DNA from 4 places in the Serratia surfactantfaciens genome. Region 2 is predicted to be linked to each of the others. Evidence: predicted binding sites of a transcription regulator. Region 2 holds the regulator's gene; each other region holds the start of a gene.

Region 1 (7,926 bases), 1.1 Mb from region 2:
AGACGCTCCGCCAGCATTTTGGCCGAGTGCGGGCCGAGAGCCTTTAACTGCAATAAAATCAGCTCAGGTGTTTTCATGAACCAAATCCCTATGGTGTTATTTTATTTCAAGTTGATGAAAAGAATTATCGATTAAATGCTAAAGCGCGGCTACTGCAAGCACGCAATTTTTAACTCCAAAGCGTTAGTCGTACAGTTTAATTTACGAGCCTGGTCGGGTTTGCTGCCAGTGTGACCTGGATCAATATCTGTCTGAAACTCGCTAAAAAAATCAGATTTGATTAGTTTATGCCGCCATAGAGGGCTGCTCGCCGTTCTGGCTGCTGCAACGGCCATACCGGGACGCTGTGACGAGTTGAAACGTTAACGAAGATAATGAGAAAACTAGAGAATTTTCACCTGCTGGTGATGCTTGTTCTGTTGGTCGCCGTCGGCCAGATGGCGCAAACCATTTATGTTCCCGTTATTGCTGATATCGCTCACGATCTGTCGGTGCGCACCGGCGCCGTGCAGCGGGTGATGGCGGCGTATCTGCTGACCTACGGTTTTTCCCAGCTGATTTACGGGCCGATATCGGACCGTATCGGACGCCGCCCGGTGATCCTGACCGGCATGATGATCTTCCTGGTCGGTGCGCTGGGCGCGCTGCTGTCCACCAACCTGGCGATGCTGGTCGCCGCCAGCGCGATTCAGGGCATGGGCACCGGCGTGGCGGGCGTGATGGCGCGCACCATGCCGCGCGATCTGTATGCCGGTACTGCGCTGCGTTACGCCAACAGCCTGCTGAACATGGGGATTTTGGTCAGTCCGTTGCTGGCGCCGGTGATCGGCGGCGCGCTGGCGATGGTGTTCGGCTGGCGCGCCTGTTACGCCTTCCTGCTGGCGCTGTGCGCCTGCGTCGCCTTCGCCATGTTCCGCTGGCTGCCGGAGACCCGTCCGGTACAGACGGAAAAACGCCGCATGCTGGCCAGTTTCCGCCAGCTGCTGGGCGACAGCACCTTCAGCTGCTATCTGGTGATGCTGATCGGTGCGCTGGCGGGAATTGCGGTATTCGAGGCCAGCTGCGGCGTGTTGATGGGCGGCGTGTTGGGGCTGAGCGGCCTGACCGTCAGCATCCTGTTCATTCTGCCAATTCCGGCGGCGTTTTTCGGCGCCTGGTACGCCGGGCGCGACGGCAAGACCTTCCACACGCTGATGTGGCATTCGGTGATTAGCTGCCTGCTGGCGGGAGCGATGATGTGGATCCCGGGCTGGTTCGGCGTGATGAACATCTGGACGCTGATCGTGCCGGCCGCGCTGTTCTTCTTCGGCGCCGGCATGTTGTTCCCGCTGGCCACCACCGGAGCGATGGAGCCGTTTCCTTACCTGGCCGGCGCGGCGGGCGCGCTGGTGGGCGGCATGCAGAACATGGGGTCTGGTCTGGCGACCTGGCTGTCCGCCATGCTGCCGCAAACCGGGCAGTTCAGCCTCGGGCTGCTGATGTTCGCCATGGCGCTGTTGATCCTGCTGTGCTGGTGGCCGCTGTCCAACCGGATGCAGCATCAGGGTCATACCGCATAACCACAGGGCGCCATTCGGCGCCCTGTTTCGTTACAGCAGAAATTCGTGCAGCGCCGGGTCTTTGCGATCCAGATAGTGGGTTGAACGAATACGGCGGATGGTGCGCGATTTACCGCGGATCAACAGGGTTTCGGTGGTGGCCATGTTGCCTTTGCGGCTGATGCCTTCCAGCAGATCGCCTTTGGTGATGCCGGTGGCGGAGAAAATCACGTTATCGTTGCGCGCCATTTGATCCAGACGCAGCGCCTGACCGGCTTCGATGCCCATCTCCCGACAGCGCGCCAGCTCCTGTTCACCGATGCGGCGGTTTTCGGCGCTGTCGCCTTTCACTTCATGGCGCGGCAGCAAACGCGCCTGCATGTCGCCGTCCAGCGCGCGGATCACCGCGGCGGAGATCACCCCTTCCGGCGCGCCGCCGATGCCGTACATCACATCGACCTCGCTTTCCGGCATGCAGGTGAGAATGGAGGCCGCCACGTCGCCGTCAGGAATGGCGAACACCCGCACCCCCAACTGCTGCATCTGCGCGATGACGCCGTCGTGGCGCGGTTTGGCCAACACGATCACCGTCAGCTGCGACAAGGGTTTACCCAGCCGCGCGGCGACGTTCTGCAGGTTCTCCGCCAGCGGCAGGTTGATATCGATGGCGCCGCGCGCCGCCGGGCCAACCACCAGTTTCTCCATGTACATGTCCGGCGCGTGCAGGAAGGTGCCGCGATCGCCCACTGCCAAGACCGCCAGCGCGTTGGACTGGCCCATGGCGGTCATGCGGGTGCCTTCGATCGGATCGACCGCGATGTCCACCGCGTCGCCCTGGCCGGTGCCGACCTGCTCGCCGATATACAGCATCGGCGCTTCGTCGATTTCACCTTCGCCGATCACGATGCGGCCATCGATATCCACTTTGTTGAGCATGATGCGCATGGCGTGGACCGCCGCGCCGTCGGCGGCGTTCTTGTCGCCGCGTCCCAGCCATTTGTAGCCCGCCAGCGCGGCGGCTTCGGTAACGCGGGAAAATTCGATGGCTAATTCACGTTTCATGGCAAACCTGTCTGTGAGAAAGGGAAGAAAATATCGGCAAAGTTTATCACAGCGCGGCGGCGGCGGGGCGGGGCAAAAAAAAGCGCCGCCCGCAGGCAGCGCTTGTTGGAGGGCAACGGAAGCGGGATTACTCGTGATCTTCCCACGCCTGAGCGCGAGCCACCGCTTTTTTCCAGCCGCTGTAACGGTAGTTGCGTTCGGTGGTTTCGATGCTTGGGCGGAATTCGCGCTCAATCACCGCTTTGCTCTTCACCTCATCCAGATCGTTCCAGTAGCCGATGGCCAGGCCCGCCAGGAACGCCGCACCCAGCGCCGTCGATTCACGCACTTCAGGGCGCTCTACGCGGGTGCCGAGGATATCGGACTGGAACTGCATCAGGAAGTTGTTGGCGACCGCGCCGCCGTCCACGCGCAGCGATTGCAGGCGGGTGTTGGCGTCGGCTTGCATCGCGTCCAGCACATCGCGGGTCTGGAAGGCGATGGATTCCAGCGTGGCGCGGATGATGTGGTTGCTGTTGGCGCCACGGGTCAGACCGAAGATGGCGCCGCGGGCATACGGATCCCAGTAGGGCGCACCCAAGCCGGTGAAGGCCGGCACCACATAGACGCCGTTGCTGTCTTTCACCTTGGTGGCGAAGTATTCGGAGTCGGCGGCGTCGCTGATCAGTTTCAGCTCGTCGCGCAGCCACTGGATGGACGCACCGCCGATGAACACCGCGCCTTCCAGCGCATAGTTCACTTCGCCGCGCGGGCCGCAGGCGATGGTGGTCAGCAGGCCATTTTTCGAGCGCACCGCTTCTTTGCCGGTGTTCATCAGCAGGAAGCAGCCGGTGCCGTAGGTGTTCTTCGCCATGCCCGGTTGAACGCACAGCTGGCCGTACAGCGCTGCCTGCTGGTCACCGGCGATACCGGCGATAGGAATACGCGTGCCGCCTTTACCGCCGATGTTGGTCTGGCCGTACACTTCTGAGGAAGGACGGACTTTCGGCAGCATGGCGCGCGGGATATCCAGCACTTCCAGCATGCGCTCGTCCCAGTCCAGCTCGTGGATGTTGAACATCATGGTGCGTGAGGCGTTGGTGTAATCGGTAACGTGCACGCGCCCTTGGGTCATCTTCCACACCAGCCAGGTGTCGACGGTGCCGAACAGCAGTTCGCCGCGCTTGGCGCGTTCGCGGGCGCCTTCGACGTTGTCCAGGATCCACTTCACCTTGGTGCCGGAGAAGTACGGGTCAACCACCAGGCCGGTGTTGTGACGGATGTACTCTTCCAGGCCGTCGCGCTTGAGCTTCTCGCAGATGTCGGCGGTGCGGCGGCACTGCCAGACGATGGCGTTATAGATAGGCTTGCCGGTCTCTTTTTCCCAGACGATGGTGGTTTCGCGCTGGTTGGTGATGCCGATGCCGGCGATCTGATCGGAACTGATGTCGGCCTTCGCCAGCACTTCTACCAGCGTCGAGCTTTGCGACGCCCAGATCTCCATCGGGTCGTGCTCAACCCAGCCGGCTTTTGGGTAGATCTGCGGGAATTCGCGCTGCGATACCGCAACGATGTTGGCGTCGTGATCGAGCACGACGGCGCGTGAGCTGGTGGTCCCTTGGTCGAGTGCGACAATGTATTTTTTTTCTACAGTCATGGTAATTATCCTGCTGTTGTTAACCGTTTAAAACTGCACCAATCACGCTTTACGCTGCTGAGCCTTGGCGTCGGACTCTTCTTCCGTCACGCAGACGTCGCACGGCAGGTGGCGGCCAATCAGCGCGCGGTAACCGAAGGCGCCCAGGCCGCAGCCGACGATAGGCGCGAAGATCGGCACCAGGAAGTACGGGATGTCGCGTGCGCCGGTGAAGGCGACTTTGCCCCAGCCGGCCAGGTAGGCGAACAGTTTTGGCCCGAAGTCACGCGCCGGGTTCAACGCAAAGCCGGTCAATGGTCCCATGGAGGCGCCGATCACGGCAATCAGAATACCGATCAGCAGCGGCGCCAGCGGGCCGCGCGGAATGCCGTTGCCGTCGTCGGTCAGCGCCAGGATCAGGCACATCAGAATGGCGGCGATCACCGTTTCCACCAGGAAGGCCTGGCCGACGGAGATGTGTGCGTTAGGGTAGGTTGAGAAGATGCCGGCCAGTTCAAGGCTTTCGTTGCTGCCGCGCACCATATGGTGAGCCGCTTCGAAGTCGAAGAACAGGTTGTAGTACAACCCGTAGACCAGCGCGGCGGCGCAGAAGGCGCCGGCGACTTGCGCAATGATGTATGGCACCACTTTGCGTCCGTCGAAGCAGGCGAACAGCCACAGCGCGAGGGTGACCGCCGGGTTGAGATGCGCGCCGGAAATGGCGGCGGTCAGGTAGATGGCCATGGCGACGCCCAGGCCCCAAATGATGCTGATTTCCCACTGGCCGAAGCTGGCGCCCGCCAGTTTCAGTGCGGCAACGCAGCCTACGCCAAAGAAGATCAGCAGCGCCGTGCCGAGGAACTCGGCGATGCACTGGCCTTTTAATGTCGGACTGGTGGTTTGGCTCATAATGTTGGTGTCCTGCAAAACGGCGGTTGTTGGTTTATAGGCTCAGTTGGGTATACATCCGGCCTATGGGCACAGTTTTTTTCATCTCGTCCAATTATTGAATAAGGACGTGATGTAAATTTATCGTTAACGAACATAAACGAGAAATAGCGAAATCAAAATGTGTGTGGCGCGTCATAAAATTGAGCGATTTCGCGTCGTTTAGTGTTCTTTCTGAGCCATAAAAGTGTGATCTGACCAGTGGTTTGGCGAGGGTTGTTAACAACTCGCGACGACGGCGGCGGGGATTTTCAGTTTTTGCTGATGGCGGGGGCAGGAAAATTGCAACAGACTGCGCGATGATCCGGTATGTTGCTAGACAGGCGGAGACTGGCTACTTACAATCGTTTTTAACGAATCGAGACTGCGCGCCTTCCGTAACGGCGCGCGTCACTGAGCGCGATGCAATATTCGCAGTCGCTGCAGCCGACGTTGCGGCCGCTACTTATAGATGTACGCCTTGCTATCATGAGGGGACTGAAGCATGTCATTTGAAGTATTTGAGAAACTGGAAGCAAAAGTACAGCAGGCGATTGATACCATCACTCTGTTGCAGATGGAAATTGAAGAGCTGAAAGACAAAAACAACTCTCTGTCGCAGGAAGTTCAGGCTGCCTCCGGCAACCACGAAGCGTTGGTGCGCGAAAACCAACAGCTGAAAGAAGAACAGCACGTATGGCAAGATCGCCTGCGCGCGCTGCTGGGCAAGATGGAAGAAGTCTGATTCCTCACGCCATGCAGCAACGAAAAGGGCGCCTCAGGCGCCCTTTTTCATGACCGAAAATCACTCGATGTCGAGCGGGTCTTCGGAGAGGATGATGCCGGTGTTGTCGGCATACAGATGGTCGCCGGAGAAGAAGGTGACGCCACCGAAGTTGACGCGGATATCGCTTTCGCCCACGCCTTCGCTCACGGCTCCCGCCGGGATCGCCGCCATCGCCTGAATGCCGATATCGAGCTCTTCCAGATCGTCCACCTGACGCACCGCGCCGTACACCACGATGCCTTCCCATTCGTTCTGGGCGGCCAGGCGCGCCAACTCGGCGTTGACCAGCGCCCGGCGAACCGAACCGCCGCCGTCGACTAACAGCACGCGGCCGCGGCCGTTTTCTTCAAGCAGATCGAACAACAGGCCGTTATCCTCAAAGCATTTCACCGTGGTGATCTGCCCGCCAAATGAAGTACGCCCGCCAAAATTGGAGAACAGAGGTTCAACAACGTTCACCTCTTCATGATAGATGTCGCAAAGTTCGGAAGTATCGTATTTCATAGGATTTTACGTCTGTTTGCCGCTGGAATGTTCAGTATATCCCTTTATTCGCCCTGTTGGCAAAATCATCAGTTTTTAACTGAGCGCCACGCCGATGGCGAACAGCAGGTTGGCCAGCAGCGCCGCCTTGACCATGTGCTCCAGCATCGGCCGCATGCCGACCGGTGTCGGATCGCGCAGCACGCGCAGGCCGTGGCGCACCAGCAGCGGGATCGCCAGCACGAACAGCCAACCCCACGGGCTGTGGAGATTGAACAGCGTAAACAGCGCGAAACACAGCACCGCGCCGCCGAGCAGCAGGGCATGGTAAATGCGCGCCTTGTGCGGGCCGAGACGCACCGCCAACGTGTTCTTGCCGTTCTCGCGATCGCTCTCGATATCGCGCAGATTGTTGATGTTGAGCACCGCCGTCGCCAGCAGGCCGCAGGCGGTGGCCGGCAGCATCACGACGCTGTCGAAAGTGTGCGTTTGCAGATAATAGGTGCCGGCCACGCTCAGCCAGCCGAAGAATACCAACACCGAGATGTCGCCCAGCCCCAAATACCCGTAGGGCTTGTTGCCGACGGTGTAGGTGATGGCCGCCACGATGGACAGCCCGCCCAGCACCAGGAAGCCCACCACGTCGCTGGGTTGCTCGCAGGCGACGGCGATCAGCGAACAGCCGGCGAGGGCGATCAGCACCACCGTCACCACCAGCGCCCGTTTCATCTGCGCCTGGGTGATCATGCCTTTTTGCATGCCGCGCAACGGCCCGATGCGATCTTCTTTGTCGCTGCCTTTGACCGCATCGCCGTAGTCGTTCGCCAGGTTGGAGAGGATTTGCAGCAGGCCGGCGGTCAACAGCGCCAGCAGCGCCACTTCAGGTTTCAGGCTGCCGTGCCAGGCGGCGATCGCCGAGCCGACCACGATGGAGGCAAAGGCCAGCGGCAGGGTGCGGGGGCGTAGACTTTCCAGCCAGGCGGAGATCGGGGTGGTGGAGGTTGATGAGCTCATGTTTCGCTTCTGTCAGTAAGTTGCGGTGTCCGTTAGAAATAATTGTGGGAGGCAATGCCTCCCACACAGATGACTGACAAGACAATGATTGAGCGATTATAGGATAAAACGACTCAAATCTTCATCCGCCACCAGTTCATCCAGATGACTGCGCACGTAATCCGCATCAATTGTAATGGATTGGCCATTAATTTCACTCGCATCGTAGGAAATATCTTCCATCAGACGCTCCAGCACGGTGTGCAGACGACGCGCGCCGATGTTCTCGGTGCTTTCGTTGACCTGCCACGCGGCTTCGGCGATGCGGCGGATGCCGTCGGCGGTGAACTCGATATTGACGCCTTCGGTGCCCATCAGCGCTTTGTACTGCTCGGTCAGCGACGCGCTCGGCTCGGTCAGGATGCGCTCGAAGTCTTCGGTGGTCAGCGCCTGCAGCTCAACGCGAATCGGCAGACGGCCCTGCAGTTCCGGGATCAGATCCGACGGATTGGCGGTCTGGA
Region 2 (7,926 bases):
CGGTGAGCTGCTCCAGCGCCGCCTGCTGTTGGGCGCACTGCTGCGCGGCAGCATCGCCGGCCTGTCGCCGTTCGGCCTGTGTCGATTGCAGTTGGGCGATCTGATGATCGAGCGGGGCGACCTGCTCATCGATCAGCTGTTGCTGTTGCCGCATGTGCTCGGCATGGGCTTGCTGCGCCAGGCGGGTCTTTTCTACCGCCTGCTGCAGCGGCGCCAGCTGCGCCGACTGCTGTTCCTGCTGCTGCGTCAGCAGGGCCGCTTGCTGCTGTATCGTCTGCAGCTCGGCGCGGCAGCGATCGCGTTCGCCGCGCAGCGGCCGCAATTTTTCGGCCGGTTCGCTGAGCGCCAGCCGCTGGAGCTGCGGGGCGGCCTCGGCCTGCTCGCGTTGGGCGTTTTCCAGCCGTTGCCGCCCCTCGTTTTGCTGTTGCCGGAATCGCTGCCATTGTTGTAACCAGCTCAGCGCCTGTTGCTGTTGCCGGGTTTGCTCGCCGAGAGCGCTTTCCTGCCCGCTCAGCGCCGTCAGCTGTTCGGCCAGGGAGTGGCGCTGTTCGTCGTTCAGCAGCTCGATACCGCTGGCGCGCTGATGCAGCCCATCCAGATCGGTTTTGGCCTGTTTGTGGGATTCGAACACCTGTTCGGACAATCGCCCGTAGATTTCGGTGCCGGTCAGTTCTTCCAACAGCTCGGCGCGATCGTTGGCGTCGGCGTTGAGGAAGGCGGCGAACTGCCCCTGAGACAGCATCATCGACTTGGTGAAGCGGCCGAAGTCCAGCCCGGTGATGGCGGCGGTGATCTCCAGCTTGTCGCGCACTTTGTCCGCCAGGATCTTGCCGTCTTCGCGGCGGGCCAGTTCGACTTTCGGCGCCTGCAGGTTGCCGTCCGGCGCGTTTTTGGCGCGGCGCTGACTCCAGAAGGCGCGATAGCCGACGCCCTTGACCTCGAACTCGACTTCCGCCAACGATTCGGCGGTATGGCGGGTCATCAGTTCATTCTGGCTTGGCGTGACGTTGAGGCGCGGCGTCTGGTGGTATAGCGCCAGGCAGATGGCGTCCAGCAGGGTGGTTTTGCCCGCGCCGGTCGGGCCGGTAATGGCGAACAGGCCGTTGCTGGCGAACGGCTCGGCGGTGAAGTCAATCTTCCATTCGCCCTGCAGCGAGTTGAGGTTTTTTAAGCGCAGGCTGAGGATTTTCATGGGTTGTTCTCCTCGGCGTTGTGCTGCACCGCATCGACCACCTGGCGGAACATTTGGCGCATCCGCTGTTGGCGCGTTTCGGGCAGCTCAGTCTCCTGCGCCAGGCGCCGCTCGAACACTTCATTGACGCTCAGTTCGTTGAGCGTTTCCTTATCCTGCTGTGCGATCGCCTGGCGGCGCTGTTCTTTGCTGCGCCGCAGCAGCAGCACTTCCACCGGCAACTCGTCCGCCAGCAGCTGAATGCGGCGCTGGATGTCGCTGAGGTAGTCCTGCGTCGCCACTTCGATATCCAGCCACACCGGCAGCTCACCGTCATAATCGGCAAACTGCCGCAGCTGCCGTTCGATCTCGGCCAGATCGCCTTTGATCAGCTGCATGGGCTGAAACTGCGGGATCGTTAACGCTTCCACTTGCTGCAAAGCGCCGTCGGCGAAATCGACCATAAAGACGCTTTTGGCTTTGCCCAGTTCATCGAAGCTGAGCGGGATCGGCGAGCCGCTATAGCGAATGTGCTCCGATTTGGCGACGTTCTGCGCGCGGTGGATGTGGCCCAACGCGATATAGTCGGCGGGAGGAAAGGCCTGCGCCGGAAAGGCGTCGAGGGTGCCGATATAGATGTCGCGCACCGAGTCGGAGGTGGTGACGCCGACGGTGGTCAGGTGGCCGGTGGCGACGATCGGCAGCGGCAGGCCCAATTGGTCGCGGCGCTCGCAGGCCGCCTGATACAGCGTTTGGTAATGTTCGGCGATGGCTTCCTGTAACGCCTGCTGTTTCTGCGCGCCGGATTCGCCGGCGCGGCTGGTGAGCAGATCGCGTGGCCGCAAGAACGGGATGGCGCACAGCACCGCGCCCGGCTGGCCGTCGCGCCGGTTCAGCACCAGGATCTGCTGTTCGGGGGCGCCTTGCGCGCTCGCGATCACCGTGGTGTTCAGGCAGGAGAGCAGTTCACGCGATTCGTTCAGCGTCGCCACCGAATCGTGGTTGCCGCCCAGCACCACCAGTTGGCAGCCGGTGCGCTGCAGTTCCACCACAAAGCGGTTGTACAGTTCGCGGGCGTAGCTGGGCGGCGAGCCGGTATCGAACAGATCCCCGGCGACGATCAGCGCATCCACCTGCTGCTGCTCTACCTGTTCGATCAGCCAGTTCAGAAAAGCCTGGTGCTCGGCGGCGCGGCTTTTGGTGAAAAAGTACTGGCCAAGGTGCCAGTCAGAGGTGTGGATCAGGCGCATGACACTCCCGGGTGCAAAGGTAATGGCGATGATTATAAAGGCCGCGGCGCCGGCTGTCCCGGCGCAATGGCGAGGGCAGCGGAATGATTTTTCTTTACTGCGGGAAATAATCGCTATGCTTACTGCCTATAACAGCCGCTTTTTTTCATAAAAGTGTCACAAAACTGACGCATAATGGCGCCCGCAAAGTCGCTAACACATTGGCAGGATTGACGATGGCAAGACGCATACTGGTGGTGGAAGACGAAGCGCCGATCCGTGAGATGGTGTGCTTTGTGTTGGAACAGAATGGTTACCAACCGTTGGAAGCCGAGGATTATGACAGCGCCGTGACGCGCCTGTCTGAGCCGTTCCCTGATTTGGTGTTGCTCGATTGGATGCTGCCCGGCGGTTCCGGCATTCAGTTTATCAAGCATATGAAGCGCGAAGCGCTGACCCGCGATATCCCGGTGATGATGTTGACCGCGCGCGGCGAAGAGGAAGACCGGGTGCGCGGCCTGGAAGTGGGGGCGGATGATTACATCACCAAGCCGTTCTCGCCCAAGGAGCTGGTGGCGCGCATCAAAGCGGTCATGCGCCGTATTTCACCGATGGCGGTGGAAGAAGTGATTGAAATGCAAGGGCTGAGCCTGGATCCGTCCTCTCACCGCGTGATGGCGAACGATCAGGCGCTGGACATGGGGCCGACCGAGTTCAAGCTGCTGCACTTCTTTATGACCCACCCGGAGCGGGTTTATAGCCGCGAGCAGTTGCTTAATCACGTCTGGGGCACTAACGTTTATGTGGAAGACCGTACCGTTGACGTGCATATCCGTCGGCTCCGCAAGGCGTTAGAAACCAGTGGGCATGATAAAATGGTTCAAACCGTTCGGGGCACCGGCTACCGGTTCTCAACGCGCTACTGATCGCGCCGCGCTGGAGAATATGCCGTGTTAGAACGTCTGTCGTGGAAGAGGCTGGCTCTGGAGCTGGCTCTTTTTTGTCTGCCCGCCTTACTGCTGGGGCTGATTTTCGGTTATCTGCCCTGGTTCCTGCTGGCCTCTGCGCTGGCTGCGCTGGTGTGGAATTTCTACAACCAGCTCAAACTCTCCCATTGGCTGTGGATCGACCGCAGCATGACGCCGCCGCCCGGCCGCTGGAGCTGGGAGCCGCTGTTCTATGGCCTGTATCAGATGCAGCAGCGCAACCGCCGCCGCCGCCGCGAGCTGGCGCTGCTTATCAAGCGCTTTCGCAGCGGGGCCGAATCGCTGCCTGACGCGGTGGTGATGACCACCGTCGAAGGCAATATCTTCTGGTGCAACGGTCTGGCGCAGCATCTGCTCGGCTTCCGCTGGCCGGAAGACAACGGCCAGCACATCCTCAACCTGCTGCGTTATCCGGAGTTCAGCCACTATTTGCAACAGCAGGAGTTTTCGCGCCCGCTGACGCTGCAGTTGAACAACGAACATTACGTCGAATTCCGCGTGATGCCCTATTCCGAAGGGCAACTGCTGATGGTGGCGCGCGACGTCACCCAGATGCGCCAGCTGGAAGGGGCGCGGCGCAACTTCTTCGCCAACGTCAGCCATGAGCTGCGCACGCCGTTGACGGTGCTGCAGGGCTACCTGGAAATGATGGGCGACGAAGAGCAGGACGGCTCGCTGCGCAGCAAGGCGCTGAGCACCATGCAAGAGCAGACCCGCCGGATGGACGGGCTGGTCAAGCAGTTGCTGACGCTGTCGCGCATCGAGGCGGCGCCCAATGTCGACATGAACGAACGGGTGGATATTCCGCTGATGCTGCGGGTGTTGCAGCGCGAGGCGCAATCGCTGAGCGGCGGCAATCACGAGATCGCTTTCCGGGTGAACGAACAGCTCAAAGTGTTCGGCAATGAAGACCAGTTGCGCAGCGCGGTGTCTAACCTGGTGTACAACGCGGTCAATCACACGCCGAAGGGCACCCATATCGAAGTCAGCTGGCAGCAGACGGCGCATGGCGCGCAGTTCCAGGTCAGCGACAACGGGCCGGGCATCGCCGCCGAGCACCTTCCGCGCCTGACCGAGCGTTTTTATCGCGTCGACAAGGCCCGTTCGCGCCAGACCGGCGGCAGTGGGCTGGGGCTGGCGATCGTCAAACACGCGCTCAGCCATCACGACGCGCGGCTGGAGATCCTCAGCGAACCGGGGATCGGCACCCGCTTTATCTTTACCTTACCCAACCGGTTGATTGTTCCGGCCGCTTTATCAGAGAATGCGGTGAAAAATTAACGCGAGACACCGGTATGACCCGAATTACCCGAGGGCTGTTGCTTTGCCTGGCGCTGCTGGCCGGACGTGGCGCGCTGGCGCAGCCCGACGGCATGCTGGCGGGCAATCTGTCCAGCGTCGGCTCCGACACCCTGGCGAACCTGATGGCGCTGTGGGCGCAGGACTTCAGCCAGCATTACCCCAACGTTAATCTGCAGATCCAGGCCGCCGGTTCGTCGACCGCGCCGACCGCGTTGGCGGCGGGCGCCGCGCAGCTGGGCCCGATGAGCCGGCCGATGAAGGCGGCCGAGGTTTCGGCGTTCGAACATCGTTACGGCTATGCGCCGCTGGCGGTGCCGGTGGCGGTGGATGCGCTGGTGGTGTTGGTGCATCAGGACAATCCGCTGCGCGGCCTCAATTTGCAGCAACTCGATCGTATTTTCTCCGCCACCCGGCGCTGCGGTGAAAGCCAGCCGCTGACGCGCTGGGGCGAACTGGGGCTGAGCGGCGACTGGGCGACGCGCTCGCTGCAACGCTTTGGCCGCAACTCGGCTTCCGGCACCTACGGCTATTTCAAACTGCGCGCGCTGTGCGGCGGCGATTTTATGCCGCGCGTCAATGAGTTGCCCGGTTCGGCCTCGGTGGTGCAGGCGGTGGCCGGTTCGCTCAACGGCATCGGCTACGCCAGCATCGGTTTTCGCGCCAGCGGCGTGCGGCTGCTGCCGTTGGCGGAGTCGGGGGAGGACTATGTCGCGCCTACCGCCGCCAACGTGCGCAACGATCGCTACCCGCTGTCGCGCTACCTGTATATCTATATCAACAAAGCCCCCAATCAACCGCTGGAGCCGCTGACCGCGGCGTTCCTCGATCGCGTGCTGTCGACCGCAGGACAGAGCCTGGTCAACCACGACGGCTATCTGCCTCTGCCGCCGGCCGCTCTGCAGAAGACCCGCCAGGCGCTCGGGCTGCAGCCGCTTGCGCCGGCCATGATGCAATAAGCGACAAAAAGCGACGTAATTTTCGCCTTTTCTCACGCCGAAATGGAGCTTATGCCACGCGAAAACCGGGCTTTTATTGGCGTTTTCGCGCGGTAAAGTGATATATGCTTCACGTTTCGTGAATTGGCTGTTCAAAAATGATACAAATCATGTAGTGTATATTTATTGATAGCCAATATGATCGACTGGTGGCTAAAGTTTATATGGTCGATAGCTCTGCTTTTCGCCGTGCGTCTTGCCTTGAAGCGCTATAAACGTTTACCTTAGCCCTCGTTGTCGGATTAAACCTCCATTTTTATAACTCCTAAAACTTTGCCCATCTTCATGAGCGGCCACTTTCGAATAGGGACATAAACGCCGGAACGATTGCGTTTAGGGTGCTTCTTTGGCGCTGCGATGGTCGGGCATGCCGGCAACCGGGTGGGGCGTCACGCCACCACGCTATCGGACAATTTTTTTCATTTGAACAGGCAACACGACATCGTATGAGTCATCGTTTAACGTCAAAAGATATCCTGGCATTGGGCTTTATGACCTTTGCCTTATTCGTCGGGGCCGGGAACATCATCTTCCCGCCGATGGTCGGTTTACAGTCCGGTGAACATGTCTGGACTGCGGCGCTGGGCTTCCTGATCACCGCCGTCGGCCTACCGGTCATCACCGTCATCGCGCTGGCGCGCGTCGGCGGCGGCATCGACGCCCTCAGTTCGCCGATTGGCCGCGGCGCCGGCCTGCTGCTGGCGACCGTCTGCTACCTGGCCGTCGGCCCGCTGTTCGCGACGCCGCGCACCGCCACCGTCTCCTTTGAAGTGGGCATCGCCCCGCTGACCGGCGACGGCGCCATGCCGCTGTTCATCTACAGCCTGGTGTATTTCGCGCTGGTGATTGGCATCTCCCTGTATCCGGGCCGCCTGCTCGATACCGTCGGCCACGTGCTGGCGCCGCTGAAGATCGTCGCGTTAGCCGTACTGGGCATCGCCGCGTTGCTGTGGCCTGCCGGCGCGCCGATTCCGGCGACGGCGGCTTACCAGAGCGTGCCTTTCTCCTCCGGTTTCGTTAACGGCTATCTGACCATGGATACGCTGGGCGCGCTGGTATTCGGCATCGTTATCGTCAACGCGGCGCGCTCGCGCGGCGTGAAAGACGCCGGTCTGTTGACCCGTTACACCATTCTGGCCGGTTTGATCGCCGGCGTGGGCCTGACGCTGGTTTATCTGAGCTTGTTCAAGCTGGGTTCCGGCAGCGGCGCGCTGGTGCCGGACGCTACCAACGGCGCGGTGATCCTGCACGCTTACGTTCAGAACACCTTCGGCGGCCTGGGCAGCTTCTTCCTGGCGGCGCTGATCTTCATCGCCTGCATGGTGACTGCGGTAGGCCTGACCTGCGCCTGCGCTGAGTTCTTCGCGCAATACCTGCCGTTCTCCTACAAGACGCTGGTGTTTATTCTGGGCCTGTTCTCGATGGTGGTGTCCAACCTCGGTCTGAGCCACCTGATCCAGATCTCCATTCCGGTGCTGACCGCGATTTACCCGCCGTGCATCGTGCTGGTGGTGCTGAGCTTCACCCTGCGTTGGTGGCACAGCGCACCGCGCATCATCGCGCCGGTGATGCTTGTCAGCCTGTTGTTTGGTATCCTTGACGCAGTGAAAGCGTCCAGCTTCCAGCAGCTGCTGCCGGCCTGGACCACTCACCTGCCGCTGGCGGAGCAGGGGTTGGCATGGTTGCCGCCTTCGCTGCTGATGCTGGTGCTGGTCGCGATTTATGATCGGGTGTGCACGCGTTCTCAAGTGACCGCGCACTGATAATCCCCCGGCTTAATCTAGGGCCACGGACATGTCCGTGGCTTTTTTACGTTTAAAACTATGGGTCATCTTCATGCAACAACAGTCACCCACCACTGCCCCCGACAATAAGCTGAAACGCGGCCTCAGCACGCGTCACATCCGCTTTATGGCGCTGGGGTCGGCCATCGGCACCGGGTTGTTCTACGGCTCGGCGGACGCCATCAAAATGGCCGGCCCGAGCGTGCTGCTGGCTTACCTGATCGGCGGCATCGTGGCCTTTATCATCATGCGCGCGCTGGGGGAGATGTCGGTCAACAACCCACAGGCCAGCTCGTTTTCCCGTTACGCGCAGGATTACCTCGGCCCGATGGCGGGCTACATCACCGGCTGGACTTACTGCTTTGAAATCCTGATTGTCGCCATCGCTGACGTGACCGCTTTCGGCATCTATATGGGCGTCTGGTTCCCGGAAGTGCCGCATTGGATCTGGGTGCTGAG
Region 3 (7,926 bases), 1.2 Mb from region 2:
GAGGCCCTTGCCGGTAAACACGCAGGCGGTATTGTTGGACAGCTTCTTCATCATGCCGGTCATAAAGCCGACTTCACGGCCGCCTACGCCGATGTCGCCGGCCGGCACGTCGGTGTCCGGCCCCAGATGGCGATACAGTTCAGTCATCAGCGCCTGGCAGAAGCGCATGATCTCGCCCTGGCTTTTGCCCTTGGGATCGAAATCGGAGCCGCCTTTGCCGCCGCCCATCGGCAAGGTGGTCAGCGCATTCTTGAAGGTCTGCTCAAAGCCGAGAAACTTCAGGATCGACAGGTTTACCGACGGGTGGAAGCGCATGCCGCCCTTGTAAGGGCCGATGGCCGAGTTGAACTGGACGCGGAAGGCGCGGTTGACCTGCACCTGGCCGCGGTCGTCCACCCAGCTGACGCGGAACTGAATGACGCGCTCGGGCTCTACCAGGCGCTCCAGCAGCGCCTGTTCGCGATAGCGCGGGTTGCGTTCGATAAACGGCCACAGCGAAGTGAACACTTCGCGCACCGCCTGCAGATATTCCGGCTGGTGGGGGTTATGGCGCTGTAACGAGGACAGGAAAGACTCTACCGATGCGGCATATTCCATGGATAACTCCTTTTAGCATTAAATGTTCCCCCGCTGTTTTTTATAGAAATGGGTTTAGGCGATGCTCGGGGGGAGGATGTTGTGTCTTTAGCGACTATATCATCGGAGGGCGGTTGATTATCAAGCGATTAATCGGTGTGACGGCATGAAAAACGCCCGCATGGCGCGGGCGTTGGGCAGCTTGGTTAGCGGGCGCTTACTTTTTACTCGTCTTCTTCATCGCGCAGCGGCACGATCAGCATGTCGATGTGCACGGTATTGATCAGCTGGCGCGCGGAAGACATCAGCTTGCTCCAGAAGTCCTGGTGGTGGCCGCACAGCACCAGGTCCATATCGTATTTCTTGATGGCGTCCACCAGCACCTGCGCCAGATCGCCGCTGCCGCTCAGGGTCTCGCTGATCGGGTAGCCGGCGTTCTGCGACAGCTCGGTCAGCGCCTGATGGGTTTCCTCGGAGATGCGTTTTTGCATGTCGCCGAGGTTGACGTCGATCAGGCCAGTATAGAGATCGGAATAGTTGACATCGACGTGGATCAGAGAAACTTTAGCGTTGTACGGCCGCGCCATAGAGACGGCTTTCTCTACCAGGATCTTGCTTTCCGGGGATAGGTCTACCGCGATCAATATGTGTTTGTAAGCCATAAGAATACTCCTTCCATAAACATGCCGATTAAAAAGGGTTAGCAGGCGTTCCATGTACCCGCCTGGCGCTTTTGGTTCCATAGTATCATTCGGATAACGCAATGATATGTTGGGGCGATCACACTGCGCCGCATCGAAACGCTCTCCGCCCGATACCTTTCGTTGTACACCCGCGCGGCGTAAAAGCCTATGGGTTATGCGAATGCTGACGGTCTGACCGCTTGAATTATAAGCGTTATTAAACAAAGTATAGCGCTAAATGTGCAATCAGCGTTCCAGATGCGGCTGCAGCAGGCTTTCAAACCACTCGTGAAACACCGCCAGGCGGCGCGAACGCTGGCGGCGATGGGGATAGATCAGCGCGATCGGCATGGAGGCGGGGCGGTAATCGGGCATCACTTCCACCAGTTCGCCGGCGTCGAGCAGATGCTGCACGTCGTAACGCGGGATTTGCATCAACCCCAGCCCGGCACGGCAGCAGGCGATATAGCTTTCGGCGTTGTTGACCACCACCCGGCTGGGCAGTTCGAGCCGCCGCGTGTGGCCGTCGTCGGTCAGGTATTCCCAGGGGGATTCGCGGCCGGTTTTGGGGGAGGCGTAGCCGATACTCCAGTGTCCTGGCGCGAGATCGCCGGGTTGCTGCGGGTAACCAAATTCGCTCAGGTAGGCGGGGCTGGCGCAGTTGATCTGCGCGATGCGGCCGAGCGGGCGCATCACCAGGCTGCTGTCGTGCAGATCGCCGACGCGCACCGCGCAGTCGACCCCTTCCTGCACCAGATCGATGGCGCGATCGGCGGAGCCGAGCATCAGCTGCAGGTGAGGATGGCGCCGCAGCAGGCCGGGCAGCGCCGGGGCGATCAGCCGGCGGGCGATGCGGCTCGGCACGTCGACGCTGAGCCGCCCGGAGGCCTGGCGCTGGCTGGCCTGAAACGACTGATCGATGTCTTCCACTTCGGCCAGCAGCGGGCGCAGTCGTTCGAGCAGCTGCTCGCCGTCGGCGGTCAGCCGCACCTGCCGCGTGGTGCGGTGCAGCAGGCGCACGCCCAACTGCGTTTCCAGTTGTTGCACGGCGGCGGACACCGAGGCGCGCGGCACCTCCAGCGCATGGGCCGCCCGGATAAAGCTGCCCATTTCCGCCACCTGCACGAATACGCGGTATTGATTGAATCTGTCCATCTCGTTGACCTGCTGTTCCTTGGCGCTGTTCCCGACAGAAAGTGTAGCCGCATGGCGCGGTTGCGCGCGAGCAGGTGCGGGGGCGATATTTGCCCCCGCCGGGATTATTTGGTGGTGTAGCCGCCGTTGATCAGGATGGTTTGGCCGGTTACCCACCAGCCGTCGCTGACCAGATGGCGGATGAACGGCACCACGTCTTCGATATCGGTCAGGCCGGTTTTGCTGAACGGCGACAGCGCCGCCGCCGTTTTGTGGTAGGCCACGGCGTCCGCGCCTTCCGCCGGGTAGAAGAATGGCGTATCCATCGGGCCGGGGCCGACCGCGGTCACGGAGATGCCGCGTTCGCCGAACTCCTTGGCGGCGGCGCGGGTGAAATGCTCCACCGGCGCCTTGGTGCCGGCGTAAGCGGCGTAGAACGGCGTGAAGGCGCCGAGCAGCGAGGTGACCAGTGTGCAGATTTTACCGTTGTCGTTGAGGTGCTTGCCCGCCTCTTTCAGGAAGAAGAACGCAGTTTTGGCGTTGACCGCCGCCATCTCGTCATACTCGGCTTCGCTGATGTCGACCATCGGTTTTTTCAGCACTTTGCCGACGGTATTGATGGCGATATCCGGCTTGCCGACGGCGGCGATCGCATCGGCGAACAGCTTCTCGACCGCGCCCGCGCTGGTCAGATCGGCCTGCAGCGCGACGCCTTGCGCCCCGGCGGCCTGAATGGCGGCGACGGTTTTCTCCGCCTCGGCTTTGGAAGCGGCGCTGTTGTAGTGGATCACCACCGCTTTGGCGCCTTGTTCAGCCAAATCGCGAGCGATCAGCCCGCCGAGATTTTTGGCGCCGCCGGCGATCAGAACGGTTTTTCCCTTGATTGAATGGTTTGCCATAACAGTTTCCTTGGATGAACGTAACGGAAACCTGAGTCTAGCCAGCGCCGGGGGAAAGATCAGCGGCGTGCGGCGGGATAGACTATCCAGAAAAACCGACTAATTATCGGCCGGCGACAACTCGCTATCTCGCCCCGGCGGGGGGCTTTCGGCGCACGGCGGTAAATTTTATCCACTGATCAGGCCAGTTTGCGTTTCATTAACCTACAATGATGGATATGGGCCTCATCATTTCCCCTCTGAGTAGAACCACGCTGTGCAAGTTTCTCTGTGCGGTGCGGCAACGTCTTCGGAGGCGGTGGGTTATGGGCGTGGCCCGTGCAGGCAAAAAAAGGGGATGAGAGCGGTAAGCTCCAGCAGAGTATCGGGTAATGAGGTAGGGCGGTTGGACCCGGCGGATGGCCGTGGATAACAACGCCTTGAGGGGGTAATCATGATCAGTACCGTCGCGCTGTTTTGGGCCTTATGTGTGGTGTGTGTGGTAAACATGGTGCGGTATTACTCTTCTCTGCGCGCGCTGCTGGTGGTATTGCGCGGCTGTGACCCGTTGCTGTACCAATACGTCGACGGCGGCGGTTTCTTCACCGCCCACGGGCAACCCAGCAAGCAGCTGAGGCTGGTGCGCTATATCTTTGCGCAGCGCTATGTCGAGCACCACGATCCGGAGTTTATTCGCCGCTGCGAGCGGGTGCGCGGGCAGTTTATGCTGACTTCGGCTCTGTGCGGCCTGGTGGTCATCAGCCTGATAGGGCTGATGATCTGGCATTGATGTCTGTCCGTTTCCTTTGATGCAGGCAAAAAAAAGGCGGCCATTCGGCCGCCTTTCTCATGTTGCTATCGGTTAGATCAGCTTCAGCGCCACCCAATACAGCGCACCGGAAAGCAGAATCGAGATTGGCAGGGTCAGTACCCAGGCCAACAGGATGTTTTTCACGGTTTTGCTCTGCACGCCGCCGCCGTCCACGATCATCGTCCCGGCAACCGCCGAAGAGAGCACGTGGGTGGTGGAGACCGGCATGCCGGTATAGCTCGCTACGCCGATCGACAGCGCCGCGGTCATCTGGGCCGACACGCCCTGGGCGTAGGTCATGCCTTTCTTACCGATCTTCTCGCCGATGGTAGTAGCCACGCGTTTCCAGCCCACCATGGTACCGAGCGACAGCGCCAGCGCGACGGCGACGATGATCCACATCGGCGCATACTCGACGGTCTGCAGCAAATCCTGACGCAGGTTCTTCAGGAAGCGCTGGTCGGCAGATGAGGTTTCCGGCAGCTTGGCGACTTTATCCGCCGTGTCGGTCACGCACATCAGCAGGCGGCGCAGGTGGCTGCGCTGCTCAACCGTCAGCTGATCGTAGCTTTGCAGGTTGGTCAGCATGCCCTGAGCCAGTTCGATCGCCGGCATGGCGCGCGAACTGTCGCAGTGGAACTCGGCCGGCTTGTTAGGTTCGGCTTCGTCATCCGGGCTTGGCACCAGCGGCGTCAACGACACCGCATGCGACAGTGCGTCACCGTGCTGCTGGTAATATTGCTGCAGGTGGGTCACGGCATCACGCGTACGGGTGATGTCATAACCGGTTGCATTCATATTGACCACGAAGCCGGCCGGCGCCACGCCGATCAGCACCAGCATGATTAGGCCGATGCCTTTCTGGCCATCGTTGGCGCCGTGCGAGAAGCTGACGCCAATCGCCGACAGGATCAGTGCGATACGGGTCCAGAACGGCGGCTTGCGTTTGCCGTCGACCTTTTCACGTTCCGCAGGGGTCATGTGGATACGCTGGCGTTTCTTGGTGCCACTCCAATAGCGGCGCAAGGCGAACACCATCACTCCCGCCACCATCATGCCGACCAGCGGCGAGAACAGCAGAGAAAGGAAAATGCCAATCATTTTCGGGACGTTAAGCGCATCCACCACCGAAGTGTGGGTCATCAGGGCGTTGGTTAAACCGACACCGATGATTGCGCCTATCAGCGTATGGGAACTGGAGGCCGGCAGACCGAAATACCAGGTGCCGAGGTTCCAGATGATTGCCGCCAACAGCATGGAGAAGACCATGGCTAATCCGTGTGCTGAACTGACGTTCAACAACAGATCGGTAGGCAACAAGTGGACGATGGCGTAAGCAACACTCAAACCGCCGAGCATTACGCCAAGAAAGTTGAACAAACCTGCCATCACGACCGCAAGTTGCGAGCGCATGGCGCGGGTATAAATAACTGTAGCGACCGCATTGGCCGTATCATGAAAACCGTTGATGGCTTCATAAAACAACACGAACAACAATGCGAGAATTAACATCAGGCCGGTATGGAAATCCAGGCCAGCGAACAAATGCAGCATAAGCGTTACGCCAGTTTGTGGACATGAACGCCGCGCATTATCAGTGACAACCGGGGCCGGGGAAAAGGAAAATATGACGTTTTTTTGATTTGGACATGACGAAACGATGGCGTGTCTATAACAAAAATATGAAATATCAACGCGTTATTCTCCTCTGACCTCTGTAATATTTTCTTACTATGGCGTTGACGGCGCCGGGGCTTTACAATCTGCCGCCGTGAATTTGGCGGTGACCGGCGGCGAAACGGCGTAATATGGCGCTCTTTTGTCGCGATTGTGGTTTTGATAAGAGAGGCTCAGGTGGAACAGTTTGATGTCGTAGTGATTGGGGCGGGCGCTGCCGGCATGTTTTGCGCCGCGCAGGCGGGGCAACTCGGTTGCCGCGTGTTGCTGCTCGACAACGGCAAAAAACCGGGCCGCAAGATCCTGATGTCCGGCGGCGGGCGCTGCAACTTTACCAACATGTATGCCGAACCGGCGGCCTACCTGTCGAACAACCCGCATTTCTGCAAGTCGGCGCTGGCGCGTTATACCCAGTGGGACTTCATCGATCTGATCAACCGCTACGGCATCGCCTACCATGAAAAAACGCTGGGGCAGCTGTTCTGCGACGACTCGGCGCAGCAGGTGGTGGATCTGCTGGTCAAAGAGTGCGAGCTGGGCCAGGTGACGATGCGCCTGCGCAGCGAAGTGCTGGGCGTGGAGAAAACCGCACAGGGTTACGAACTGGCGCTGAATGGTGAAAAAGTGAGTGCTCGCTCACTTGTGGTGGCCAGCGGCGGATTATCCATGCCGGGGCTGGGCGCCTCGCCGTTCGGTTACAAGCTGGCGGAGCAATTTGGCCTCAAAGTGCTGCCGACTCGCGCCGGGCTGGTGCCTTTTACCCTGCATAAGCCGCTGTTGGAGCATTTGCAGACGCTATCCGGCGTCTCGGTGCCGGCGGTGATCACCGCCGAGAACGGCGTCAGTTTCCGCGAAAGCATCCTGTTTACCCACCGTGGCCTCTCCGGGCCGGCGGTGCTGCAGCTGTCGAGCTATTGGCAGCCTGGTGAGTATGTGAGCGTTAACTTACTTCCTGAGCTGGATCTGGCGGCTTTCCTCGATGAACAACGGCGGCAACACCCGAACCAAAGCCTGAAAAATACCCTGGCGCTGCAATTGCCGAAGCGGCTGGTGGAATGCTTGCAGATGCTGGGACAACTGCCGGAGGCGACGCTGAAGCAGCTGAATGCCCCGCAGCAGGCGGCGCTGGTGGATCTGTTGCAGAACTGGCGCGTGCAGCCGAACGGCACCGAAGGCTACCGCACGGCGGAAGTGACGCTCGGCGGCGTCGACACCAACGAACTTTCCTCCAAGACGATGGAAGCCCACAAGGCGCAGGGGCTCTACTTCATCGGCGAAGTGGTGGACGTGACCGGGTGGCTGGGCGGTTACAACTTCCAATGGGCCTGGAGCTCGGCCTGGGCCTGCGCCCAGGCGCTGGCGGCGCAGGAACGTTAAAACGCCGCTCAACCTAGAAATGCGCCGGGTCACATTGGCCCGGCATTGAGCTGATTCATTAATTTTATTTTAGTGTCATCGTCGAGAAAACTCGCCTCCAGCGCCTGCCTGTTACTGCGGTTAAAATCTTCATCGCGCCAGCCGAAGGCGTCGTGCAGCAGCTGATATTCCTTGTTCAGCGTGGTATCGGCGACGGTGCGCGCATCGGTATTCACATTCAGCCGCACCCCCCACTTTTTCAGCCGGTCTATCGGATGGTCGTCGATGCTGTCGAACAGATTGCAGGTGAGGTTACAACTGGGGCAGATCTCGAGCAGCACGCCGGTGGCTATCAGACGCTCGACGAGTGCGGGGTCCTCGATGCTCCGGACGCCGTGGCCGATACGCGACACCTGCAGCCGATCCAGCGTCTCCCGCACGCTGTCTGCGCCTTTCGCCTCACCGGCGTGGGCGATGACGTTGCCACCGGCCTCACGCACGGCGCGAAAGGCCGCCACATGGTGGGTTAGCGGATAACGCGCCTCGTCGGCGGCCAAATCCAGCGCTACCACGCCACGGCCCAGAAAGTTAACCACGAGCCCGGCGGTTTGCAGGCTGGCGGCCGCATCGAAATGCCGCAGCGTGCACAGGATCAGCCCGGCGGTGATGCCGTAAGTTTGCGCGGCGTCATGCATCGCGGCGAGCACCGTCTCGACCACCGATTCGCCGGTTAATCCCATCCGGGTATGCAGCAGCGGAGCAAAGCGCACTTCCGCATAGATGACGTTATCCGCCGCCAGCTGCGCGAACA
Region 4 (7,926 bases), 420 kb from region 2:
TACCACCAAATAGGATCGGCATCTTTCTGTGTCGCCTTTCTCGTAATCCTGAGATCCTCCACGAGGAAATTCGACTGTTCAACGGTATTAAAAATGTTGATTTGAGGCGTATCGTCATCCAGGTGAATTTCACCACCGCCATAAATATGGCAGTTGCTGGGGATCTGCAGAGGTTGCCAAGCCGGACCCAGCGTCAACCGATAGACATTCGCCATTCTGACCTGGCGTTTTTTTATCGATTTAGCGGCATCAATAGCCACTTTAGCGAACATGGCGCTGACAGCTTCTCGATCATCGGCCAGGCCATCGCCCACGGCGCCAAACTGTTCAGGGGTATATTCAGCAAATTCACCGCCGTCATTGGTCTCAGCGGCGGCATTTTTTGCGTTGAACAGCAGATCTTCTTTTGACATTTGAGCCATTGAATTACTCCTCTGGATTTTACGTTTCAATCAACATTGAACAAACCATGAAAAAGTAACCGGATAGGCGGCGCCCCCTCCATCGATGATGGATGGCTGAGGGCCTGTACAACAACGGCGGGCGGGAGAGAGAGATAATAAAAAAGGCGCAACCTTGCGATTGCGCCTGATGCTCGGTGAACGCTGCGCGTTACTCGCCGCGAACGCGCTGCGCCAGCCCTTTGAGGAAGTAGCGCAGCATCTGATCGCCGCATGGGCGGTAGTTCTTGGTGCCCTCTTTGCGGAACAGCGCGCTCAGTTCCGGCTTGGAGATGCGGAAATCCACCGCGGTGAAGATCTGGTGCATATCGGTGTCTTTCAGCTCGAACGCCACGCGCAGCTTTTTCAGCACCAGGTTATTGGTGATCGGCAGTTCAACCGCCGGCGCCGGGAACTTGTCGTCCTTGCCGCGTTTGAAGAACACCAAGCCGTTGAGGAAGTGCGCCATCACTTCGTCCGGGCACTTCTCGTAGCCCGGCTCACCTTCTTTGATCACGTAAGCGTCCATCGCCGACACCGCCACCTCGAAATTGTCCAGTTTGATAATCTCGACCATTTTGGCGTTGTTAATGCTCAGCATATAGCGCACGCTGCGCAGCACGTCGTTGTTCATCATGGGATTGCATTGCCTTTACTTGTCTAACGGGGACGTGCGCACATTGCGAAACGAAATGACTGCCACACACCTTGAATGTGCGGCAGTATAGGGATCGGCAAGGGGTTTCTCAATCGATTTGGCTTTTTTGCTGATACAGCGGGATATCTTCGCCGATGATGTACTTGTTGCGCAGCAGCGAAGAGACCTTATCCATGATCATCACCACCACCACCAGGATCAGGGTGATGAACATCACCACGTCCCAGTTCCACAGCCGCATGTTCTCCGCATACACCAGGCCGATGCCGCCGGCGCCGACGAAGCCCAGCACCGCCGCAGAGCGGGTGTTGGATTCGATCTGGTACAGGCTGAGCGCCAGGAAGGTGGGGAACGATTGGGTGAAGATGCCGTAGCGGTGCTTCTGCAACCCGTTGGCGCCCACCGCCGTCAGGCCGCGACTGGGGGACTTGTCCACCGCCTCGTGCCCTTCCGCGTACAGTTTGCCCAGCAGCCCGACGTCCTGCATCACGATAGCCAACACCCCGGCCAGCGGCCCCATGCCGACGGCGCGCACGAAGATCAGCCCCCAGATAGCCATGTCGATGCCGCGCAGCACGTCGAGCAAGCGGCGCACCAGCACCGAAATCGGCCGCAGCAGCGGCGTCGACATCACGTTGCGCGCGGCGAAGAACGACAGCGGCAGCGCGATCAGCGACGCGGTGATCGTCCCGGCGAACACGATGGCGATGGTGATGCCAATCTGCTGGAAGTAATACATGAACGGCCAGTTGACGAAGTCATGCCAGACGAACATGCGCAGGAAATAGCGCCCCAGCTGCTGGCAGCCGTTGATAAATTGCGGCCAGCTAATGCCGAAGACCAGGAAGAAGAACACGTAGTACAGCACGATCGCCAGCGCGATCAGGCCGACGGTGCGCAGGTAACGCCCCTGCTGCGCGAAGATCGCCGGATGCTGCTGTTTTAGCTGGCGCAGCGTTTCCGCCGACGCCGGAGTGCCCGCTGTCATTTTGCCCCCTCCACTACGCGCTTGCGCAGTTCGCCCGACACATAGTCGAGCACGGAAACCACCACGATGATCAGCAGCAGCGTCATGCTGACCTGATCGTAGCGGTCGAGTTTAATGTTGGTCATCAGCTCCTGGCCGATGCCACCCGCCCCCACCAGTCCCAAAATGGTCGACTGGCGGAAGTTGATCTCCAGCCGCATGAAGCTGTAGGAGAGAAACACCGGTTTCACCTGCGGCCACAGGCCGAAGCGCATGCGCTGCAGCGGCGTCGCGCCGCAGGCCGCCAGCCCGCGCACCGGCTTGTTGGAGGCGGTTTCGATCGATTCGTAGAACAGTTTGGTCAGGCTGCCGATGGTGTGCAGCGCCAGCGCCAGGAAGCCGGGAATGGCGCCGATGCCGAACGCCATCACGAACATCACCGCCCACGCCAGCTCCGGCATGGTGCGCAGAAACGCCACCAGCGTGCGGATCGCCAGCCGCACCGAGGCCGGAGTATAGGTGTTGCCGGCCGCCAGGAACGCCAGTACGGTCGCCACCAGCACCGAGAAAATGGTCGCCGCCAGTGCCAGCTGCAGGGTCTCCCAGATCAGCGGCAGCTGAATGTTCAGGCGGTAACCCCAATAGGCCAGCGAGCCTTCGGTGCGCCCGTCGGCGAACAGCAGGTGCCAGTGCAGCGTCGGAATGGTTTCGGCCAGGTAGTCGAAGAAGTGCGGAATAGACACCCAGACGGTGTGCAGGTTGAACTCGGCGAGGTTGCCGGCGCCCAGGTACAACACCACCAGCCCGAGCGACCACAACAGCGCTTCGCGCTTTTGCTTGCTGCGGATCCGTTGGTAATAGTGTGCGAAATCGGTATTCAAAACAGGTCTTCCATCTTTATGGAACAAGGGGTTCAGCACGCTGAACCCCTTCATTCGGACGGCCGAGGCAGCCGGGAATTAACGGTCGCCTTTGGTCAGCTCGCGCTTCATATCGATGATGTTCTGGTATTCCGCCAGGGTGGTGTCGCCGATGTGCTGCTTGCCGCCCATCGCTTTGATAAAGCACTGGTGATCGTCTTTATCCAGCTTCTTGATGGCGGTGACCACTTTGGCCTTGAAGTCGGCCGGCAGCGAGTTGCTCACCAGGATCGGGCCGTTCGGGATCAGCGGCGACTGCCAGATGATGCGGATCTGTTTCATCAGGTCCGGGTGATCCATGCGGATCATGCGGGTGAACGCGCCGCTGGTGTAGCCGGTGTTGTAATCGCCGATCATCGACGCCCAGGTTACCGCACCTTCGAACTGGCCGTTCAGCACGCCGAGGATGTCCTGCTCGTGGCCGCCGGAGAAGGTGACGCTGGAGAAGGTGTTGTTGTATTTGTTGTCGACCGTGCCGCCGAACAGCTTTTTAAACGCCTGGTTCGGGATCAGGAAGCCGGAGGTGGAGTCCGGATCGGCGAAGCCGATGGCCTTGCCCTTCAGGTCTTCCAACTTCTGGTACGGGCTACCGGCCTTCACCACCACGACCGAGTGGTAGCCGCGCGACTGGTCGACGTCGTCGACCGCGATGCCGACGATGTCCACCGCTTTCGGATCCTTGATATAGACCGAAGCGAACGAGGACGGCGACATGCTCAGCACCAGATCAATCTTGCCGCCCAGCAGGCCCTGGATCACGCCGGAATAGTCGGACGAGTTGCGCAGCTTGGTATCGACGTTCAGCTCTTTATCCAGGAACTGCTTCACGCACTGGTTATCGCCGATCTGCTGGGTGGCGTTCTGGCCGCCGAGAATGCCCAGGTTCAGCTCTTTCGGCGCATCCGCTGCGGCAGCATTAAAGACCATCATCGCGCCGGCCATCAGGGTGGTCAGACTCAATACTTTTTTCATTAGGTGTGCCTTGTGTGTAAAGGGTAAAGGTCAAAAGTGCTTCAATGGATCTGATTGGCTTCTTCGCCATACAGCTGGTGCAGGATCCGTTCGTTCAGTTGCGAAGGATGCCCGTCAAACACGATCTTCCCGTGGGCGATGCCGATCACCCGCGAGCAATACTCTTTCACCAGTTCGACCGAGTGCAGGTTCACCATCACCGCGATGCCGTCTTCGCTGATTTTCTGCAGCGCGTCCATGATGCGGCGGGTGTTTTTCGGATCGAGCGACGCCACCGGCTCATCGGCCAGCAGGATTTGCGGGTTTTGCATCAGCGCACGGCAGATGGCGACGCGCTGCATCTGGCCGCCGGAGAGGTGCTCGGCGCGCTGCAGCGCATGCGGCAGCATGTTGAGCCACTGCAACAGCTCGATGGCGCGAGCGCGGTCGGCGTCATCGAACAGTTTGAAGAAGGATTTCAGGGTAGACGTGTGGCTCAGACGACCCAGCAGCACGTTGGTCATCACGTCCAGCCGCGGCACCAGGCAGAAGTCCTGGAAGATCATGCCGCAACGCGCGCGCCACTGGCGCATCTGGCGGCCGGCAAGCTGGGCGATATCCTGCGCCACGCCATCGTCTTCGAAGTGCAACATCTCGCCGCAGCTGGAAGGGATGGTGCCGTTCAGGGTGTGCAGCAGCGTGGACTTGCCCGCGCCGGAACGGCCGATCACCGCCACGAACTCGCCGGCGTGCAGATCGAAGTTGATGTCATCCAGCACGCGCTGCTGCGCTTTGTAGGCCTTGCCGAGTCCCTTTACCGATAACACTTTGCGGGATGCGGCGGCGTGCTGCCCTGGGAAGTCGTGCTGTGCCAATTTTAACAGTGCCTGAGCCATATGATTTCTCTGGTTTCAGTGGCTAATCATTATGGGCACCTATTAACGAATAAGTTTATGACAGTGGGATGATGGTTTTATGGCCGGGGCGTGACGCGTGACGCCCCGGCGTGCGCATCATTCCAGGCTAAAGAAGTCCAGCCCCAGCGCCGCCTTGACCTGCTGCAGCGTCTGCTGGCTGACCTGATGCGCGCGGCGGGTGCCGTGCTGCAGGATGCGCGTCAGCTCGCCTTTATCGGCGATGAATTCGGCGCGGCGGGTGCGGATCGGCTCGAGCAGGCTCTGCAGGCAATCCTCCAGCAGCCGTTTGATTTTCACGTCCCCCAACCCGCCGCGGCGGTAATGCGCCTTCAGATCAGCCACCAGCGCGGCGTCGTCGCAGAAGGCGTCAAGATAGGTGAACACCATGTTGCCCTCCACCCGGCCGGGATCGCTGACGTTGAGATGACCGGGATCGGTGAACATGCTCATCACCGCCTTGTGCACCTCGTCGGCGCTGGCGCCAAGCTGGATGGCGTTGCCGCGCGATTTCGACATCTTGCCCTGCCCGTCCAGCCCCGGCAGACGCCCGACGTTGCTCAGCAGCGGCTGGCACTCCGTCAGTACCGGTTGGCCGACGATATGGTTGAAACGCCGCACGATCTCGTTGGTTTGCTCCAGCATCGGCAGCTGATCCTCGCCGACCGGCACGTGGGTGGCGCCAAAGGCGGTGATGTCCGCCGCCTGGCTGACCGGATAGATCAAAAAGCCGGCCGGCAGGCTGCGGGCGAAATCCTTCTCGGCGATTTCATTTTTCACCGTCGGGTTGCGTTCCAGCCGCGCCACGCTGACCAGGTTGAGATAGTACATCGTCAGCTCGGCCAACGCCGGCAGCGCCGACTGCAGGCAGATCGTGGTCTGGTGCGGATCGATGCCCACCGCCAGATAGTCGGCCACTACGTTGAGCACGTTGGCGCTGATTTTTTGCGGGTTGTTGCCGTTGTCGGTCAGGCCCTGCAGATCCGCCACCATCACCGTTTGGTTATGCTGGTGCTGCAGTTCGACGCGCTGGCGCAGCGAGCCGACGAAGTGGCCTAAATGCAGTGGGCCGGTGGCGCGATCGCCGGTAAGAATGGTGTAACTCATGGCAGTGCTCCTGAAGGTCAGTACACCGCCGGATCAACGCCACAAAAAATAATGCCGCCAAACCGGCGGCATTAAAAAGAGATGTGAATACTCGTGCCGCCTCAGAAAAGGCGCCACCATGACTGATTGTGGGTGGAAGGCATCGATATATTCATGCCATCAAGGTATACCCGCAGCGGCAGCACGTCAATAGCCCGCCGCCGGTGCGTAAGAAGGCGTTACACTCCGGCATTTGCGTTCCTGGCCCGGCGCGCTAGGGTAAAACCTTCAACCTGAAAAAGGAGCGCATGATGAAGATCGGATTTGCCGGACTGGGTGGGATGGGCAGCGCCATGGCGGCCAACCTGTTGCAGGCGGGCTTCGCATTAACGGTATGGAACCGCTCGCCGCAGGCGGCGCAGCCACTGGTCAGCGCCGGCGCGCGGCAGGCCGAGCGGCCGGAACAGTTGGCCGATGCCGATGTGCTGATCACCATGCTGGCCGACGATGCCGCCACGCAACAGGTGGTGGTCGACAGCGGGTTGCTGCAACGGATGAAACCGGGCGCGCTGCATATCAACATGGCGACCATCTCGGTCGAACTCGCCCAGCGTTTGACGGCGCTGCATGCGGAACACGGCATCGGCTATCTCGCCGCGCCGGTGCTGGGCCGGGTCGACGTGGCCGCCGCCGGCAAGCTGAATATTCTGGCGGCCGGCGAGAGCGAGCTGCTGAAGAAAGCGCAGCCGCTGTTCGATGCCCTCGGCCAGAAAACCTGGCACTTCGGCGCCGATCCGGCGCAGGCCAACGTGGTCAAGATCGCCACCAACTTTACCTTGGCCAGCGCCATTGAAGCGATGGCGGAAGGCAGTGCGCTGGTGCGCAACTATGGCGTGTCCGGCGCCGACTATCTGCAGATGCTGAGCAGCACCGTCTTCGCCGCCCCGGCCTATCAGGGCTATGGCGCGCTGATCGCCGCCGAGAAGTATTCCCCGGCTGGATTCCGGCTGGCGCTGGGGCTGAAGGACGTCGGGTTGGCGCTGGCCGCCGGCGCCGACAGCCATACGCCGATGCCGTTCGCCGGGGTGCTGAAAGACAACTTCCTCGACGCGATGGCGCAGGGGGATGCGGATCTGGATTGGGCGGCGCTGGCCAAGGTGGCGGCGCGGCGGGCGGGACTGAAATAACGAACGGGGGCCGAGGCCCCCGTTTTTCCGTAATCAGAACACGATGTCCGCCGCAGGCACGGCGCGGATCGGCACGCCGAAGCTGTCGATATTCGACAGCGTCTCGTTATGGTGGGTGCGGATCAGCAGGCCGTCGGCATAGGATTTGTCGTGGCAGGTATGAGCATCCGCCGCCAGCGTCACCGGATAACCGCGCGCCGCCGCGCTACGCACCGTGGTATCGATGCAAAACGGCGTGGAGTAGCCGCACACCACCAGCTGCGAAACGCCGTTGGCGATCAGCAATGCGCCCAGCGAGGTGCGCAGGAAGGAGTCCGGCGTGGTTTTCTCCACCCGGTGGTCGCCCGGCGCCACCGTCAACGCCGCAAGCACTTGCCAGGCGGCGCTGCCGTGCGGCAGTTCGTCGTCCGGCGTGTGGTGCTGAATCACGACAACCGGCGCGCCGGCCCGACGGGCGCGCTCGCTCAGCAGATTGATGCGCGCAACGGTGCCCGTGGCATCCGCCGGCGGCGGCGTAAACAACCCTTCCTGCACATCGATAATCAACAGCGCGGCGGTCATGGCAGCTCCTGAAGAGTCAATCGCATCAGCACACCGGCTGGCGCGGGCGGAAAATATGGTCGACGCCCTGCTCGCGCAGCCGGTTCACCAGATCGTGCCCGCCGTTCGGCGTGGCGTGCGCCAGTTGGCGTTCGGCGGTAAACACCGGGCTGGCCCAGAACAGGTTCACCGGGTCGCCGTACTGCTGCGGCAAAGCCAGGTGCGCGTTATATGGGTAGAAGGACGACGATAAAATATAGCCC

Evidence for each region. The regulator PhoB, encoded in region 2, activates phosphate uptake and scavenging genes when phosphate is short. The targets are predictions, from matches to a motif close to CTGTCATAAAACTGNCNNAT.
Region 1: the regulator PhoB is predicted to act here: its motif matches at 5,296-5,315, upstream of ATE40_RS20240 (MIP/aquaporin family protein).
Region 3: the regulator PhoB is predicted to act here: its motif matches at 5,642-5,661, upstream of pitA (inorganic phosphate transporter PitA).
Region 4: the regulator PhoB is predicted to act here: its motif matches at 4,888-4,907, upstream of phnC (phosphonate ABC transporter ATP-binding protein).

Annotation. Positions count from the first base shown of each region.
Region 1 covers NZ_CP016948.1:4,323,442-4,331,367, reverse strand. Annotated here, with positions in the region: gene ATE40_RS20260 (helix-turn-helix transcriptional regulator) at 1-77, opposite strand, end outside; gene emrD (multidrug efflux MFS transporter EmrD) at 375-1,559, shown strand; gene glpX (class II fructose-bisphosphatase) at 1,590-2,600, opposite strand; gene glpK (glycerol kinase GlpK) at 2,728-4,236, opposite strand; gene ATE40_RS20240 (MIP/aquaporin family protein) at 4,279-5,124, opposite strand; gene zapB (septal ring assembly protein ZapB) at 5,648-5,887, shown strand; gene rraA (ribonuclease E activity regulator RraA) at 5,948-6,433, opposite strand; gene ATE40_RS20225 (1,4-dihydroxy-2-naphthoate polyprenyltransferase) at 6,509-7,426, opposite strand; gene hslU (HslU--HslV peptidase ATPase subunit) at 7,523-7,926, opposite strand, start outside.
Region 2 covers NZ_CP016948.1:355,623-363,548, forward strand. Annotated here, with positions in the region: gene sbcC (exonuclease subunit SbcC) at 1-1,192, opposite strand, end outside; gene sbcD (exonuclease subunit SbcD) at 1,189-2,421, opposite strand; gene phoB (phosphate response regulator transcription factor PhoB) at 2,637-3,326, shown strand; gene phoR (phosphate regulon sensor histidine kinase PhoR) at 3,351-4,667, shown strand; gene ATE40_RS01695 (PstS family phosphate ABC transporter substrate-binding protein) at 4,682-5,644, shown strand; gene brnQ (branched-chain amino acid transport system II carrier protein) at 6,130-7,446, shown strand; gene proY (proline-specific permease ProY) at 7,520-7,926, shown strand, end outside.
Region 3 covers NZ_CP016948.1:4,230,101-4,238,026, reverse strand. Annotated here, with positions in the region: gene gdhA (NADP-specific glutamate dehydrogenase) at 1-597, opposite strand, end outside; gene uspA (universal stress protein UspA) at 801-1,238, opposite strand; gene ATE40_RS19865 (LysR family transcriptional regulator) at 1,506-2,414, opposite strand; gene ATE40_RS19860 (SDR family oxidoreductase) at 2,519-3,292, opposite strand; gene uspB (universal stress protein UspB) at 3,726-4,061, shown strand; gene pitA (inorganic phosphate transporter PitA) at 4,134-5,636, opposite strand; gene ATE40_RS19845 (BaiN/RdsA family NAD(P)/FAD-dependent oxidoreductase) at 5,937-7,136, shown strand; gene add (adenosine deaminase) at 7,166-7,926, opposite strand, start outside.
Region 4 covers NZ_CP016948.1:775,839-783,764, reverse strand. Annotated here, with positions in the region: gene ATE40_RS03770 (right-handed parallel beta-helix repeat-containing protein) at 1-422, opposite strand, end outside; gene ATE40_RS03760 (YehS family protein) at 613-1,077, opposite strand; gene phnE (phosphonate ABC transporter, permease protein PhnE) at 1,187-2,086, opposite strand; gene phnE (phosphonate ABC transporter, permease protein PhnE) at 2,083-2,946, opposite strand; gene phnD (phosphonate ABC transporter substrate-binding protein) at 3,025-3,957, opposite strand; gene phnC (phosphonate ABC transporter ATP-binding protein) at 3,999-4,832, opposite strand; gene trpS (tryptophan--tRNA ligase) at 4,950-5,957, opposite strand; gene ATE40_RS03730 (NAD(P)-dependent oxidoreductase) at 6,248-7,123, shown strand; gene ATE40_RS03725 (cysteine hydrolase family protein) at 7,157-7,684, opposite strand; gene ATE40_RS03720 (suppressor of fused domain protein) at 7,710-7,926, opposite strand, start outside.